Regions from separate parts of the Nocardia violaceofusca NBRC 14427 genome, predicted to be linked through region 2. Evidence: riboswitches for the same ligand, from Rfam matches in the RefSeq annotation. Region 2 holds a riboswitch; each other region holds the start of a gene.
What was found. Region 2 has a riboswitch for cobalamin ahead of metE (5-methyltetrahydropteroyltriglutamate--homocysteine S-methyltransferase). Riboswitches for the same ligand answer to the same signal wherever they lie in the genome.
Positions count from the first base shown of each region.

Region 1: linked by a shared signal. The riboswitch ahead of AC5592_RS15620 (CbtB-domain containing protein) and the one ahead of metE (5-methyltetrahydropteroyltriglutamate--homocysteine S-methyltransferase) in region 2 are both predicted to bind cobalamin.
Region 3: linked by a shared signal. The riboswitch ahead of AC5592_RS13075 (CbtB domain-containing protein) and the one ahead of metE (5-methyltetrahydropteroyltriglutamate--homocysteine S-methyltransferase) in region 2 are both predicted to bind cobalamin.

Region 1 covers NZ_CAWMPM010000016.1:122,704-128,450, reverse strand. The annotation lists gene AC5592_RS15635 (hypothetical protein) at 1-271, opposite strand, end outside; gene AC5592_RS15630 (amidase) at 373-1,812, shown strand; gene AC5592_RS15625 (DUF8020 domain-containing protein) at 1,929-2,627, opposite strand; gene AC5592_RS15620 (CbtB-domain containing protein) at 2,906-3,001, opposite strand; cobalamin riboswitch at 3,143-3,289, opposite strand; gene AC5592_RS15615 (low affinity iron permease family protein) at 4,317-4,748, shown strand; gene AC5592_RS15610 (zf-HC2 domain-containing protein) at 5,022-5,747, opposite strand.
Region 2 covers NZ_CAWMPM010000023.1:177,922-183,668, forward strand. The annotation lists gene AC5592_RS19395 (pyruvate carboxylase) at 1-1,985, opposite strand, end outside; cobalamin riboswitch at 2,199-2,417, shown strand; gene metE (5-methyltetrahydropteroyltriglutamate--homocysteine S-methyltransferase) at 2,553-4,823, shown strand; gene AC5592_RS19405 (short-chain fatty acyl-CoA regulator family protein) at 5,118-5,747, shown strand, end outside.
Region 3 covers NZ_CAWMPM010000013.1:253,480-259,226, forward strand. The annotation lists gene AC5592_RS13055 (1-acyl-sn-glycerol-3-phosphate acyltransferase) at 1-143, opposite strand, end outside; gene AC5592_RS13060 (DUF488 domain-containing protein) at 314-694, shown strand; gene AC5592_RS13065 (histidine phosphatase family protein) at 725-1,282, opposite strand; gene AC5592_RS13070 (CbtA family protein) at 1,279-2,133, opposite strand; gene AC5592_RS13075 (CbtB domain-containing protein) at 2,155-2,370, opposite strand; cobalamin riboswitch at 2,407-2,547, opposite strand; gene ligD (non-homologous end-joining DNA ligase) at 2,662-3,606, shown strand; gene AC5592_RS13085 (NAD-dependent epimerase/dehydratase family protein) at 3,825-4,904, opposite strand; gene AC5592_RS13090 (cytochrome P450) at 4,910-5,747, opposite strand, start outside.

The sequences.
Region 1 (5,747 bases), on a different contig from region 2:
CGAGGGCGCCCACCAGCTCCGGTGCGTCGACGAAAACCATCGGGCCCGACTCGGTTACACCGTCGGCGCAATCGATCGTCCGCGGTTCGGCTACCGCAAGCATCGTCGAGTGGCGGACCGCGACCACCGCGACCTGCTGATCAACGTAGGCGATGATCCCTTGATGGAAGTTCGGCGTCACGCCGTCTGCCACACGAAACTCGACCACGGTGCCGCCTGTGCGGCGGGCGGCGTCGTAGCAGGCCCGGCGGAATGCGCGGAGTTCGGTCACGAGTGCGAATGTATCCCTGTTCGCTGATGGGGTGGTGGCCACTGCGCCGAGTCGCTTCCCGATAGGGTGCCGGTGTGGATGCCTACTCGAGTGCGGACGCGATGGCGCTGGCTGCTCTGGTGCGGTCGGGTGAGGCCGAGCCGGCGGAATTGCTGGAGGCGGCGCGGGCGCGCGCGGCCGAAGTCAATCCGCGGATCAACGCGATCGTGGCCGATGTCGATCCGGCCCGTGCTGTCGAGGTGGACGACGCGCCGTTCGCTGGGGTGCCGTTCCTCATCAAGGATCTTCATCAACATCTCGCCGGCTATCCCACCAGCGGCGGATCGCGGTCGCTCGCGTCGGTCCTGGCGACCGAGAATGCCACGGTGGTGCAGCGGTGGCTCGATGCCGGGCTGGTCATCTTCGGTAAGACCAATACTCCCGAATTCGGCGCCAAGGGAATCACCGAACCCGAGTTGTTCGGTGCGGCGCGCAATCCGTGGAACATCGAGCACACGCCCGGCGGGTCCTCCGGTGGCGCCGCGGCGGCGGTGGCCGCGGGTATCGTGCCGTGCGCGGGTGCGAGCGACGGGGGTGGTTCGATCCGAATTCCGGCCTCGGCGTGTGGGCTGTTCGGGCTCAAGACTTCTCGCGGTCTGATCCCGGCCGGTCCCGTGCACGGTGAGTATCTGGGCGGAACCGCCGCCGATGGTGTCATCTCTCGTTCGGTGCGAGACACCGCCGCCATGCTCGATGTGCTGGCGGGCCCGACTCCGGTTTCGCCGTACCTGGCGGCACGGGGGCAAGGGAGCTATCTCGCGGAGGTGGAACGCGCCCCGGGGCGTCTTCGGATCGGCTTCTGCACAGCCAGTTCGGTCAATCCGGCGCCCCATCCGGAGGCTGTGGCGGCGGCGACCGGAGCGGCCGAACTACTGGTGAGCCTCGGCCACGACGTGGTGGAGCTGCCCCGCGCTCCCTTCGATGACGCGGCGTTGGCCAAGGATTTTCTCACTACCTGGTTCGTCGAGTGTGCCTTCTCGGTGGATGAGGCCAAAGCCGCTGGGGGCGTGGGGGATTCGGGATTCGAACTCGATACCCGGCTGATGGCCGCGCTGGGACGCGCGACCAAGCCTGTCGAGTTGACTCGCGCCGTCGCGCGGCGACACCAGTACGTGCGACGGCTGGCGGAATTTCACGAGTCCTACGACCTGCTGCTCACCCCGACCACAGCCACCCCGCCGCCTCGGATCGGGGCATTCGACCTCGCGCCGACGCTGCGCACGGCACAGCGATTGCTGCTGACCGCCCGCGTCGCCGGGCTGCTGCGCTGGACACCGATCGTCGACCAGTTCATCAACGACAACCTGAGCTGGGTTCCCTACACCCAATTGGCGAACATCACCGGCCGTCCCGCCATGAGTGTGCCACTGCACTGGACTCCCGACGGGCTGCCGATCGGCGTCCAATTCGTCGGCCGCCTCGGGGCGGAGGGGCAGCTCATCCGGCTGGCCGCGCAGCTCGAGCAGGCCCAGCCCTGGGCCGGCCGCCGCCCCAACCTCTGACCTCCCGTCTGTGGCGGGGACTGCGACCCGTCCTTCGCGGCGCGTTCGAGAGGGCTGCTCATGGCGGCCTGAACGCTCGCAGGCTGGGTGCCGATGGCCTGCGAGCGTCGACGGCCTCAGTTCTGGGGCTTGTTGATGGTGTTGAAGAACTGGATCGCGCTGGCGATCGCGACCGGCCCACCCAGGATGACGGTTCCGGCCGCAGCACCCAAGGCGGCGCCTGCCGCAGCGCCGGCCAGGCATCCGCCGGGTGCTCCGGCGAAGAAGATGGGCGGCATCAACGCGGCGCCGACCAGGGCGCCTGCGACACATCCGATGCCCAGTCCCGCGGCGGTGCCGACCAGGACTCCGACGCCGGTCGCGAGGCCGATCTGGTTGGCGGCGACGCCGATCGCGTCGTTGAAGTCGCTCTGCGCGTCCACCGGGGTGAGGTCGGGGGTCGTCGACGCGACGGCGTCGGCGGGGTTGCGGCTGGGAGTCAGCACTGCGGTGCGACCGTCGACCTGGGCGGCGATGGGCCAGTCCTTCTGGTCGAGTTTGTAGGTGAGCGGCAGGCCGGCGACGAGATTGCCGTTGTCGTCGAGGATTTCGAACTGGTTGCCGCGCACGTTGAGCCGCCCGGCGTCGGTGCGCAAGACGACCGAGTGGTCGACCACGTCGGCGGTGTAGTGGATCCCGGGGCCGACGTCGGTGGCGACCGTCGTACTCGGTTGCGGTGTTCCGGCCGGAACATCGGCGTGCGCAACGCCGCCGGCAATGGTCAGCGTGGTGATCGTGACCGCTGCTCCGAACGCGAGTGTGGTCCTGGTTTTCATCGATCGTCCTTCTTCGCGAGTGACGTGCTCGCGCGATGAGACTGCGGAAACTACCGCAGTGCAATTACTTTCGTTATCGACCGATCCGCGCGAGGTCATGCGGATGCGGCCACTCGTGCCGACGAGGGCGGCACGAATTCTGTGCCTCGGAAGTTACCTCTACACGTCGTCGCGGCCGCTCACGTCATGAATGAGGCGACCGGTCATGGTTCGGACGCGATCCGGGCGAAGGCGAACGCCGGCGACCCGCCTACGGCAGACACGAGAGTTCTTCGTGCTCAGTGGCAGGCGAAGCCCAGGAAATGGCGTGCGGCGTGGACGGATTCGTGCACGGGCATATCGGTGCCGAAGAACGACGCAGCGGCTCGATCCACACTCACGAGGGAGTACGCCGGTGGCGCAGCCACGACGCCGTCGTGAGAATGGACAAGGAATCGGTGTGCAAACCGGACCTCGGCGCATACGACGTGGCCATGCGAACTCCTCACCTAACGGGGATTTTCGCGTCCCCGAACACTGGTACAACCGCCGATTCGAGGGTCTGACTCGTCATCTTCCCGAACCCGGAGATGCTCACAGTGGCGCGACCGTCCTGGGTTTTCACCAGGTTCCTCGAATCGTCGCGTCGACAACCATACGAAAAGTCGAATGCCGCGGTCAATCCACGCAATTCCGAGCGCTCGGCGAAATGGGATAAAAGGGACATCGCAGTGAGCGGATGATACCTGGTGGGCTGGTTCGCTGGAGTGAAGCTGACCTGCCTGGCCTGCCTCTCCTGTGCTGCGTCGACAAGGTCGGAATGGCAGTCGTTGGACGGGGTCGTTCCCGCACGAGACGCCGGCGGCTCGGAGGCGGAAACGGACTGGCCGAAGGTCGCCGGGGCGACGTCGAAGGCCAGGTGATGTCCGGGGCGGTTGTCGGTAGACGAGAAGCCCAGTGTCAGTGCATTATTCACCCGGCATCGGCGCGAAATAGCCTAGTGGGCCGGAGTATTCGTACTCCAAGCCTGTGTCGTAGGCGAAGAAGCGTGCCGCCGATTCGTCGTCGACTGCGGGAACGGCTCTGCGTTCAAGGCTCGCGCGACTTCGAAGTCGCCGCATCGGTGGTGGGTAGCGGGCGGAATTCAGCGAGGCGATCCGGTGGGGGCAGGATTTTGAAGGTCGCCGCCAACGCTATGGCAATCGAAACGTGATTTGTCGGTCGCGGCCGAAGGCGTCCCTCGGTCGACGGCGTACGTCACCGCGCGGTGCGGGCCCGCGGGACTGATTCGGCCGCGAACACGGTGGTGAGGCGGTTTCCGGGCGGCTCGCTGGGATGCTTGCACCGGCCGTCTGCTAGGGAAGGTTGTTTGCCGTTTTCGATCACGGGTATGCGTCGGAATGTGATTCGAACGTCGCGAGATGCCCTTGGCGGCCGTTGTCTGCGGCAATATCGAGACAGTTGGAAGTGATTACTCCGGAATAACTCGCCTGATTGTCCGATCCATTTCGGTTTCCGATCTTGTGGAACGTCGGCGTCATTGATGTTTTGGAATGCGGGGCGGCGCGGGGTGCCGGCGGGGCCCACTTCTACCGACGCGGCGACGTCTGGGCGCGGCAGTGAAGAGGTCGTGTCGGTGAGCCTTCGGTGTGATGCTCCGTGGCTCATCGATGGTGCATCTCGCGCTGATGAAGGAGATCGACGGTGACAATCGACGACGGGCGCGCACTGCGGGTGCAGGCGCCGACAGCGAAGAGGCCCTCGCAGCTGAAAGGGGGCCTGTCGGCGTTCGACCGGTTCGCCACCGCGGCGTGCGGGGTCGCCTCGCGGGCAACGTTTTTCGCGTTCTGCGTGCTGCTGGTGGCGGTGTGGTTGCCCAGTTTCGTGGTGCTGCCCAGTCTGGACAGCTGGCAGTTGCTGATCAACACGGTGACCACGATCATCACGTTCATCTTGGTCGCGCTGCTGCAGAATACCCAGGCCCGCGCGAACGCCGCGGTGCAGCACAAGCTCAACGCGGTCGCCGACGCGCTGGCGGATCTGATGGGCGAGCTCGGCGACGAGCATCCGCGTCTGTGCCGCCACCGCGCCGAGCTCACCGCCGCCGTCGGTCTCGAACACCACGTCTCCGCCTCCGAATAGGCCACCATCGGAGCTACGCCTGAAACGGGGAGTATCGATCTCTATATCGGATCCGACGATGTCGCCGCACACGACAGTGTGCTCGTCGAAGGGGATCGCGTGGAGTTCGAAGTAATCGTCGATATCAAGGGTCCACATGCCCGGCAGGTGCGGATTCTGTCCGACGCCCTCGTCTCCTCCTGACCACCTCGGCCGGGCCCGTTGGGTGCGTTGTCCCAGCCTGCCTCGTCCATCGCCCGCCCCATTGCCTGGGCGTAGGCGGGCCGAGCGGAGTCAGGCCACATTGTGGCGCCCGGTGGGGCGCTGTTGTCCGAACTCGCGCCGCAGGAGTGTCCCGGCTGCCTCGGCTTCGAAGTCGGCATGCGTGTCGTGTCGGCCCGGATCGGTCGCGCGTCGTTTCGGTTCGTCGTTGCCGTCGTCGGTGCGCCGCACCAGATACAGCAGTGCGACGCCGACAACGACCGGGACGTGGGTCAGCAACCGGGTGGCGTCGACATCGCCTCGGACGACGTCGAAGACCGACGCCGCGGCCAGCGCGCCGACGAACACCGTGAGCATCGGCAGCTGCGCGGCGGCCGTTCGCGTGTGCAGTGTTGCCCACAGCAGGCCGATGCCGACGGCGAGATTCCACGCGGCGCTCTCGTGGCTCATGTGGCCCATCATGAAAGGCATTGCCTCGTGGCCCATCCCGGTGTCCACGCCGAACAGTTGGGTCAGGGCGAGAGCGGTCTGGACGACGGCGACCACGCCCAGAGCGACTCGGAGCAGCGAGTACACGGTGCGCGGAGCCGGCAGTTCGGCGAGAATCGCGTCGGTGAGGTCGGGGATCGCGGGCGCGGGAGCGAGCAGCATGGTGCGCCGCAGCCCTTCCGCGCGCGCATGCCAGGCCCGACAGGATGAACAGGTCGCCAGGTGCTGGTCGACCGCGGCGGCAGGGACCGGTTCCTGTTCGCCGTCGATACGCGCGGACAGCGCTTCGCGAGCCGTATCGCAATTCAT
Region 2 (5,747 bases):
GCCAGCGCGGTCCCGGTCTCACGCACCGCGTCGATCGCCGGCCGCATCTGATCCACATTGTTGAGTGCGTCGAAGATCCGGAAGATGTCGATGCCGGTATCGGTGGCCTCCCGCACGAACGCCCGCGTCACCTGCTCCGGATACGGCGTGTAGCCGACGGTGTTGCGCCCGCGCAGCAGCATCTGCAGGCAGATGTTCGGAATCGCCTCCCGCAGTGCGGCCAGCCGCTCCCACGGATCCTCGTACAGGAATCGCAGCGCCACATCGTAGGTCGCGCCACCCCAGCACTCGACCGACAGCAGTTCGGGCGTCATCCGGGCCACGTGTCCGGCCACCGTCAGCAGTCCACGCGTCCGCACCCGGGTGGCGAGCAGCGACTGATGGGCGTCGCGGAACGTGGTGTCGGTGACGCCGACGGCGTCGCGGTCGCGTAACCAGCGCGCGAACCCCTCGGGCCCCAGCTCGAGCAGGCGCTGGCGGGTGCCGTCCGGCGGCGGCGCACTCAGATCGATCGCCGGCAGCTTGTCGTGCGGATATACCGCCGTCGGCCGCTCACCGTGCGGCTTGTTCACCGTCACGTCGGCCAGATAGCGCAGGATGCGGGTGCCTCGGTCGGCCGAACCGCGCTGGGTCAGCAGCTCCGGGCGCTCGTCGATGAACGAGGTGGTGATCCGCCCGGCCCGGAAGTCCGGATCGTCGAGCACCGCCTGCAGGAACGGGATGTTCGTGGCCACGCCACGGATGCGGAACTCCGCCACCGCGCGCCGGGCCCGCGCCACGGCCTGCGGGAAGTCGCGGCCGCGGCAGGTCAGCTTCACCAGCATGGAGTCGAAGTGCGCGCCGACCTCGGCGCCGAGGTTCGCACCGCCGTCGAGGCGGATACCACCGCCGCCGGGCGAGCGGTAGGCGGTGATGCGTCCGGTGTCGGGTCGGAAGCCGTTGGCCGGATCCTCGGTCGTGATCCGGCACTGCAGCGCGGCACCGTGAATCGACACGCTGTCCTGGCTCAGTCCCAGATCCGCCAGCGACTCGCCGGCCGCTATGCGCAGCTGCGACTGCACGAGGTCGACGTCGGTGATCTCCTCGGTCACCGTGTGCTCGACCTGGATGCGCGGGTTCATCTCGATGAACACGTGCCGGCCGCGCTCGTCGAGCAGGAACTCCACGGTGCCCGCACACGAGTACCCGATCTGCCGCGCGAAGGCCACCGCGTCCGCGCAAATGCGCATCCGCAGTGCGGGATCCAGATTCGGCGCGGGCGCCAGCTCGATCACCTTCTGGTGCCGCCGCTGCAGCGAACAGTCGCGCTCGAACAGATGCATGACGTTGCCGTGCTGATCGGCCAGGATCTGCACCTCGATATGACGGGGGTTGATCACCGCCTGCTCGAGGAAGACCGTCGCGTCCCCGAACGCCGACTCCGCCTCGCGCATGGCCGCCTCGATCGCCTCGCGCAGCTGCACCCGGTCCGCGACCCGGCGCATACCCCGGCCACCACCACCGGCGACCGCCTTCACGAACACCGGGAACTCCATCTGCTCCGCGGCGCGCAGCAGCTCCTCGACATCGGCCGAGGGCGCGCTGGAGTTCAGCACCGGAAGCCCGGCGGCCTTCGCCGCCGCGATGGCCCGTGCCTTGTTACCGGTCAGTTCGAGCACCTCGGCCGAGGGACCGATGAAGGTGATGCCCTCCGCCGCGCACGCCGCCGCGAGGTCCGGATTCTCCGACAGGAAGCCGTAGCCGGGGTAGACCGCATCGGCGCCGGCGGACTTGGCGGCGCTGATGATCTCGGGAATCGAGAGGTAGGCCCGCACGGGATGTCCGGGGACACCGATTTGATACGACTCGTCGGCCTTGAGGCGATGCACCGAGTTGCGATCTTCGTAGGGGAAAACCGCCACGGTGCCGATGCCGAGTTCGTAGGCGGCACGGAAGGCACGGATGGCGATTTCCCCGCGGTTGGCGACCAGCACTTTGGAGAACATTCGATAAAGGTACCTGCCCGGTGAGCGGGGCCGGACAGTGAATACGGCTTCGCAGCCATCCTCACAAACCGGATCGGCGAGTCTGCGAAGTTGTGTTCTTCCAGCGGAAACATAGGCGGCCGGGCGGGCGGTGTTTCCCCTGCCGCTCGCGGTGGATTACGCTCGGGAACGCAGCTGGTTCGCTGCCGTCGACGAGTTGGAGCCCCGAGCGTCGCGCGCAGCGTCGAAACCGGTCCTCGCGGACCGGCGAGAGGGAACCCGGTGGGAATCCGGGACTGTCCCGCAGCGGTGAACAGGAACGACCGCCGTCATGAGCACTGGATCATTTCCGGGAAGCGACGGCCAGTAGGCGACATCCGGGGCCCATCTCCGGACCGGTCCGCACGACCGATGCCTGTGAGTCCGAAGACCTGCCGGTTGTGCCGGATACGCCGTATCCGGCGGCCACCGCCTCGTGGATCGGGCGGGCGGACCCGCGGCACACCGGAACCCCCGGTGCGGCAGTGTTTTTCGGGGCTTCGTCCGCCGTGCGGCGGTGACCTGTGGCTTCCACTTCTGGAGAACACCGTGACTGTCACAACGCATACTCGTTTCACCGCAACGGTACTGGGCCTGCCCCGCATCGGGCCGCGGCGCGAACTCAAACGCGCCGTCGAAGGTTATTGGGCCGGACGGATCGACGCCGCCGAACTGCAGGCCGTCGCCCGGCAGCTGCGCGCGCAGGGCTGGACCGCGGCGCGTGACGCCGGCCTCGACGCGATACCGGTGGGCACCTTCTCGTTCTACGACCAGATGCTCGATACCGCGGTCATGCTGGGCGCGCTGCCGCCGCGAGTCGCCGGCATCGGCGATCCGCTGGACCGCTATTTCGCCGCCGCGCGCGGCGCCGAGGGCGTCGAACCGCTGGAGATGACCAAATGGTTCGACACCAACTACCACTATCTGGTGCCCGAAATCGGCCCGGACACCCGGTTCGCCCTCGATCCGTCGGCACTGCTCGGCGAGCTGCGCGAGGCGCGTGAGCTGGGCATCGCCGCCCGGCCGGTGGTGATCGGCCCGCTGACCTTCCTGGCGCTGTCCAAAGGTGTCGGCGGCGTCGCGCCGAGGGACCGGCTGGCCGAGCTGATCCCGCTGTACCGGGACCTGCTGGCCCGCCTGGCCGACGCGGGCGCCGCGTGGGTCCAGATCGACGAACCCGTGCTGGTGCGCGACCTCTCCGAGGCCGAACTCGGCGCCGTCCGCACCACCTACGCCGAATTGAGCGACGGGGACCGGCGGCCGAACATCCTGGTGGCCACCTACTTCGGCTCCCCGGGTCCGGCGCTGGGCGCCCTGGCCGCCACGCCGGTCGAGGGGGTGGCACTCGACTTCCGTTCCGGCACAACCGTTTCCGAGGTCGCCGCAGTGCCCGCCCTGGCGGACAAACTGGTGGTGGCCGGTGTGGTGGACGGCCGTAACATCTGGCGCACGGATCTGGAAGCGGCGCTGAGTGAGCTGGCCACCCTGCTGGGTTCGGTCGGCGCGCTGGCGGTGTCGACCTCGAGTTCACTGCTGCATGTGCCGTATTCGCTGGACGCGGAGCCCGGCCTGGATCCGGTGCTGCGGTCGTGGCTGGCTTTCGGCGCCGAGAAGATCGACGAGGTGCGGGTCCTGGCGCATGCGGTCGGTGCGGGCACCGACGCGGTCGCCGTGGAGCTCGCCGCATCCCGTGCCGCGATCGCGAGCCGCCGCTCCGATCCGCGTCTGCACAACGAGGCGGTGCGGGCCCGGCTCGCCGGTCTCGGTGAGGATCAGGCGCGGCGGGCGCCGGCGCAGCGCCGCCGTGACCTGCAGCGCGCACAGCTGCGCCTGCCGCTGCTGCCCACGACCACGATCGGCTCCTATCCGCAGACCACCGCGATCCGCACCGCTCGCGCGGACCTGCGCGCCGGCACGATCGACGACGCGCAGTATCGCGAGCGGATGCGCGCCGAGATCGCGGATGTGATTGCGCTACAGGAGGATCTGGGGCTCGACGTGCTCGTGCACGGCGAACCCGAGCGCAACGACATGGTTCAGTACTTCGCCGAACAGCTCGACGGCTTCGCCGCCACCGACAACGGCTGGGTGCAGTCCTACGGCACCCGTTGCGTGCGCCCACCGATCCTCTACGGCGACGTCGTGCGCACCGCGCCGATGACCGTCGAGTGGATCACCTACGCCCAATCGCTGACCGCCAGGCCGGTCAAGGGCATGCTGACCGGCCCGGTCACGATTCTGGCCTGGTCGTTCGTGCGCGACGATCAGCCGCTCGCCGACACCGCGCGGCAGGTGGCGCTGGCCATTCGCGACGAGACGGTGGATCTGGAGGCCGCCGGCATCCGGATCGTCCAGGTCGACGAACCCGCGCTGCGGGAGCTGCTGCCGCTGCGCCGTGCTGATCAGGAGCAGTACCTGGACTGGGCCGTGGGCGCGTTCCGCCTGGCCACCGCCGGGGTTCGCGACGACACTCAGATCCACACCCATCTGTGCTACTCCGAATTCGGCGAGATCATCGGCGCCATCGCGGCCTTGGATGCCGATGTCACGTCGGTGGAGGCGGCGCGCTCGCATATGGAGATCCTCGACGATCTCACCACCGCCGGATACGCGCTCGGCATCGGGCCCGGCGTCTACGACATCCACTCACCGCGGGTGCCGAGTGTGAGCGAGATCGAGAACTCGCTGCGCGAAGCGATGAAAGCCGTTCCGGCGGAGCGGTTGTGGGTGAATCCGGACTGCGGACTCAAGACCCGCGGCCGCGCCGAGGTGGAGGCGTCGCTGCGCAATATGGTCGAGGCGGCCGCGCTGGTGCGCTGATACCGCACGGTCGGCGACTCGCCCGGACGCGGGTCGCCGGCCGGACAGGCTCTCGGAAATGTGGCTCCGGCGGGCCCCAGCAGCCTCTCCGGCAACCTTTTCCACCCGGTAGTTCACCACCTCCGAGCAGCACTTCCGCTACCGGGCACCCACCGGATCCGGCCGTATACTTCGCACGCTACGCATGACCGAAGTTGATCAAAACTCCTTGCAACAGCAGATTTTTGTACGCGCCGAGTAGCGAAATTGCAATGATTGCGAAGATGTGAAGGTAGCATCTGCGGCGTGCGCAAGATGTATGCGGGTGCCCGGTTACGGCGGTTGCGCGAAGAACGACGGATGACCCAGGCCGCCCTGGCCAAGTCGTTGGAGCTTTCGCCCAGCTATCTCAATCAGCTCGAACGTGACCAGCGACCCCTGACGATTCCCGTTCTCCTGAAACTCAATTCGACCTTCGATCTGGATGTGCAGTTCTTCGCCGCCGACTCCGACGCACGCCTGGTGTCGGACCTGCACGAGGTGCTGGTGGAGGCGGCCGGCGGTACCGCCCCGCCGGCCGCGGAGGTCGAAGATCTCGCCACCCGGCTGCCGGAGGTCGCCAAGACCATCGTCGCCATGCATCGCCGTCTGCGCGCCACGACCGATCAGCTCGATCTGTTGTCGTCGAAGGTCGCCGCCCCCGCCGGGGCGCCCGGCGTCCCGATGCCCTACGAGGATGTGCGCGACTTCTTCTACGACCACCACAACCACATCCCCCAGCTGGATCTGGCCGCCGAACGGCTGTTCGACGAATGCGGTCTGACCATCGGATCGATCGATCGCCAACTTGCCCGCGTGGCCGAGGAGCGGGCCGGGGTCACCGTTCTGGTCCGCGGCGACGGCGCCGATCCCGCCGTTCCGAAACGGCGCTACGACCCCGAGACC
Region 3 (5,747 bases), on a different contig from region 2:
TAGGCCGTGATCGCGTAGAACAGGCGCGCGCGGGTGCGGGGCGCCCGGTGGGTGCGGTAGTACTCGTAGACGGCGTCGCGATTGTCGAATTCGACCGACGGGGGTAGGGCTACGGGATCGGCGGTCGAGATCGGGGCGTTCATTCAACCTACGCTACCGTAACCTACGGCTACGTAGGTAGGGGTGCGCGGACGCGTTCTCGGCGAGCGGGCGAAAGCGGTCGCGCGCGTGATTACCCTCGGATGCGGGAAGGGGACCGGCCATCCCGCGTTGTGGGTGCCGGGCGAGAGGGCCGACCGAAGGGAGCAGCGCGATGGTGAGGACACGACCGCGAGTCCAGGTCCGGCGGATCTGCGACGATCCCGATCCCGACGACGGGATGCGCGTGCTGGTCGATCGCCTGTGGCCGCGCGGGATGAGCAAGGAGAATGCCCACCTCGACGAATGGTGCAAAACGATCGCGCCCTCCACCGAACTGCGCACCTGGTACGGCCATGACCCCGCCAAATTCGACGAATTCGGTCGCCGCTACCGGGAGGAACTGCACGATCCGGAACGCGCCGCCGACCTGGATCATCTTCGCGAACTCGCCGGGCGCGGCATGCTCACTCTGCTGTCGGCCACCAAGCGGATCGACATCAGCGAGGCAGCGGTGCTCGCCGATCTGGTCGAGAAGAAGTCGGCGCCCCATTGAGGCGGACCCGCATGGCCGGGCCGCACGATCTCACAGCGGATTCGCGGTGTGCCGCACGGTCCAGGCCGGGCCGCGGCTGTGCAGTGTGGTGGCGCTGAGCGGCGGAATGTCGATGCGCCAGAACGATTCCGGTGGCGCGGCGAGGGCGAGCAGGACGCTCGCGCGGACGACGGCGGGATGGGTGATCGCGACGATGCGGCGTCGGTCCGCGACCACCGTGCCGAGCCAGTCGCGTACCCGGTCGAGCAGGTCGATGAGCGCTTCACCGCCGTGGCCGCGGTAGGCGGGATTCGTCATCCAGGCCATGAGGTCGGCCGGGGCCAGGGTGTCCATCGGCCTGCCCGCCCAGTCGCCGCAGTCGAGGTCGCGCAGGGCGGGCTCGGTGGTTGCGCGCAGGGACAGCAGGGTGGCGGTCGCGGTCGCCCGCAGTTCCGGAGCCGCCACTACCCGGTCGGCCCGCGGCACCGCCGGGGAGGCGGTGCCGCGGTGCGGCTCGTCGAGCGGTTCGTCGACCGGGAAACGGGCCGACCGCATCGCCGCGGTCATGCCGTGGCTGATCAGCGTGAGCCGGGTGACGGTCGTGCTCATACCGCCGCTGCCGGCGCGGCCGCGGCGGAGTCGTCCGCGCGCCGGAACAGCCGCGGCGCCAGCGTCGCGAAACCCACACCGATGACCGACCACAGAATGACCTGTGCGGCAAGGGAATAGAAGCGGAAGTAGTACAGATCGTCGGCGGGGAAGCCCGGATAAACGATCCGGCCGCTCGAATCGGTCAGCGGCCGCGGCGTTTCGGTGGCCGCGTCGCCCAGGGCCCGGTTGGCGGCCAGATGCCCGAGTGAGGGCAGCAGCGCCGCGATCGCGGTCACCACCACGACGAAGGCCAGGCCCGCGGCGATGGTCGCCGTCCAATTGCCCAGGCGCGCTTGCAGCGTGCGGCCCAGCCATACGGCGCCCACCGCGCAGGCCGCGGCGATCGCCACCATCAGCAGGTACAGGCCGGTGCGTTGCCCGATCGTGTCGGGGTTGCCGATCGAGGGCGGATTGGCCGGATACTTGAAGAACGGCACGGCGTACAGCACGGCGAACATGCCGCCCGCCACGCACAGCGCGAGATTGCGCGGGCTCAACGAGCCGACGCGGCCCACGAACAGGCAGTACACGACCGCGAACAGCGCACCCATCGCGGCGCCGAACACGATCATGCCGAAGCCGACGCCGATACTCGCCTGCACCGACCGGGTGAACAGTTCGCCCGCTTCCATGCCGGCCATCGTGTGACCGGCGGCCTGTTCCAGTGTCGTATGCGCCTCGTCGCGTCCGCCCTCGTAGGCGATGGCGCGATCGATGATCGGTTCGGCGAGGATCCGGGCGAACACGAAGGCAAGCAGCCCGCCGATGGCGCCGACCAGTACGCCGCGGGCGATGATTCGTTTTTCCATTGTGGGGGCTCGATCCTGCGGTCAGTGGCAGGGGTAGCCGAGGAAATGCCGTGCGTCGTGGACGAATTCGTGCACGTGCATATCGTCGCCGAAGATCGAGACCGCGCCCTGATCGAAACCGATGAAATAGAGGGCGAGCAGCGCCAGGACGGTGGTGCCGCCCAGCCACAGGGCCGTCGTGGGAATGGAGAGTCGCATCGACTCCAGGCCGGACCGGGGAACGTAGGACGTCGCCATGTGACTCTCCTCCGGGGATTGCGCGTCCCCGCTCGATGGTGGTTACCACGCGATCCGAGTGTCTGACTCGCTTTCCGCCCGGCGGAAGGCTCACAGTGGCGCGACCGTCCCGGATTTTCGCCGGGTTCCTCGAATCGTCGCTCGCACAACCATACGAAATCGCGGTCCGGCCGGTCAATCGGGCGGTTGCGAGATCGGGTCGTGACCGAAATGTCAGCGTCGTCATCGCTGTAAGAGGAGGATTCCAGGGTAGTAACCGAAAAATAGCCATCGATCGAAGGGTGGGCTCTCATGAGCGGATTGCCGCGGTATGCGGCGATGCTGGCGACGGCCGGCGCTCTGCCCGCCGACAGCGCGGCGTGGGCGTACGAGGTGAAATTCGACGGTATCCGCGCCATCGGTTACGTGGATCGGGACCTGCGGCTGATCTCGCGCAACGGCAACGACGTGACCGCTGCCTGGCCGGAACTCGCCGACCTCGCCCCGGCGGCGCCGCCGATCGTCGTCGACGGTGAAATCGTCGCCTTCGCCGCGGACGGGCGTACCTCCTTCGCCGCACTGCAACCGCGCATGCACCAGCGCAATCCGGCCATGATCCGCGCACTGACCCGCTCGGTTCCCGCCACCTACCTCATCTTCGATCTGCTGCACATCGGCGACCGGCCGCTGATCGATCTGCCCTACGAGCAACGCCGCCGATTGCTGGAACAACTCGGCCTGCGCGGCCCGAACTGGCGCATCCCACCCCGGCTGACCGGCACCGGTGCCGACGTCCTCGCCGAATCGGCGCGGCTGGGACTCGAGGGCATCGTGTGCAAGCGGCTGGACAGCCCGTATCTGCCCGGCCGGCGCAGTCCGCTGTGGACGAAGGTCAAGAACGTCAACGATCAGGAGATCGTCATCGTCGGGTGGCGGCCCGGCGCGGGCCGGCGCGCGGGACGCATCGGCTCACTGCTCATGGGCGTGCACGACGAGGCCGGGGAATTGGTCTACATCGGCAATGTGGGCACCGGCTTCACCCAGGCCATGCTCGATGATCTCCAAGCCAAGCTGCGGCCGCTGCGGCGGCAGACCCCCACGGTCACGGCGCCGGTGAAGGACGCGATCTGGGTGGAACCGGAACTGGTGGGCGAGGTGTCGTTCACAGAGCGGACCGGGGACGGGCGCTTGCGTCACCCGTCCTGGCGCGGGTTGCGGCCGGACAAGACGCCGGACGAGGTCAACGCTCCCGGGTAGCACGACGCCGACGACGATCCGGCGTGGTTCGATCTCTCGTCGTCCGGATTACATGGGCATCATCGGGAACATCATGTTCCACATGTTGCGCAGCATCCCCATCATCTGCATGCACATCGTCGCTCACCTCCTGCCCTGCCCGCGGTGTGAAACCCCCACAGATCTCACGCGGTGGGGAAACGCGTGGTTCAGCATGCGGCAGGGGCGACCGGGGACACTCACAGGTCCGCGCCCCAGCGGTCGACCGGGTCGCTGCCACCGACACCGGAGGCGAACTCCCGCACCCGCAGACGCCCACCGGCGTCGGACGCCAACGGCGGTGTGGCACCGCCGGATCCGTGACTCATACCGGTCAGGACCTCGCGCAGGGCGGAGACGGCGTCGACGCGTGGTGCCCAGCCGAGATCGCGCCTGGCGCGGGTGGTGTCCATGATCGGCAGGCGCATCATCGCGTCGAACAGTTCGGGCGGGGCGGGGACCAGGCGCAGGCGCCAGCCGACGGCCAACGCGGCGCGCACGGCCCCGGGCGGTACGGAAACCGTCGGCGCATCGAACAATGCGCCGAGTTTCGCGCGATCGATCACCGGGTCGGCGGCCAGGTTGAACGCGCCGTGCACGCTCGGGTCGACGACGGCGAGACTGTAGGCGCTGCCGATGTCGTCGGCGTGCACCGCCTGCAGCCGCAGACCCGCCGGCACGGGCAGCACCGGGATCAGGGGAGGGCGCAGCACACTGCCGGGCACCAGCGGGCCCGCGAACAGGCGGCGCTGCTGGCTGGCGGAGGCCTCCTGGAAGGTGAAGGCGGGGCGCATCCGCACCACCCGCCGGTCCGGATGTTCGTTCTCGAACAGGTCGAGCAATCGCTCGACATAGGCCTTCTCACGCATGTACCCGGCCGGCGGCCAGCCTTCCGTGGACCAGTCCTCGCCGACCGGATCATCATGGTGCACAGGGGAATACGCGCCGACCGACGACGCGTACACCAGCGACGGAACGCCGGCCTGCGCGACCGCGCGCAAGACCCGTTCGGTTCCCTGGACGTTCGCACGCCAGGTTTCGAGCGGGCGATGCGTCGGCTGAAACACCCACGCGAGATGAACCACCACATCGGCGCCGCGGAATTCGGTGAGCAGATCGTCGCAGCGCATATCGGCGCGCGCCCACCGCACTCCCTCGGCCGGCTGCCGCGGCAGCCGCCGGGCCAGTCCGACGATCGCGTCGATCTCCGGGCGCCGGGCCAGTGCGGACACGACCGCGGTGCCGACGTTCCCGGTGGCTCCGACCACGACCACGCGCATGTCCGTCACCTCCCCGCCGGCGAAGGCGACTGTGCGGCTTGGAGTGCGCGCGCCCGCGCGGTGAAGTCGATGCGGAAGTTGTCGAAGGTGATCGGCAGCGCCGCCCCGGGGGTGGGCCGCGGGTGCGAGCGCAGCTCCAGATCCAGTTCGTCGATCAGATGCGCCAGCACGCTCGTGGTGAGAAACAGGACCAGATCGCGACCGGGACACCGGGCCGGCCCGGCGCTGAACGGCACCAGCTGCGGGTACCGCTCGGCGCGTCCGTCGAGCCAGATATCGGGTTCGAAGGTGTGCGCGAACGGCAGGGTGTCGGGGTCGCGGTGGAAGGCCGGTACCGGGATGAGCAGGGCCGCGCCCGCCGCCATGGTGAACCGGTCGTCGCCGCGGCCCCATGCGGTGTCCTCGGTGGTGTCGCGCAATATTGCCGGGGTGGTGGGCCACAGCCGCAGCGACTCCAGAATGCAGGCACGCAGATACGGCCGCGGCATGGCGCGCTCGGGCTCCTGCGCGTCCAGCCGTGCGCGGGCGAGCTGCTCGGGATGCGTGGACAGTACGGCGAGGGCGCGGATGGTCGCCGTACCGGCGGCGTCGAAGGCGAACAGCCAATGCGGGATCTGGCCGACCGGATCGACCGTGCCCGCGGCCGGCAGTTGCGTCAATGCGCCTGCGAGACTGTCGGTTTCGGCCGACTGCACGTAATCGTAGAGTTGCTCGTAGAAGCGCTCGCGCAGCCGTCGATGCGGCCGCGCGAAGTAGGACCAGTTGCCCGCCGCGCGCAGCCGCCACAGCCGATCCGTGATCGAGTCGTCCTCGCGGGCGCGGCGGCCCAGCACGATCCGGCGC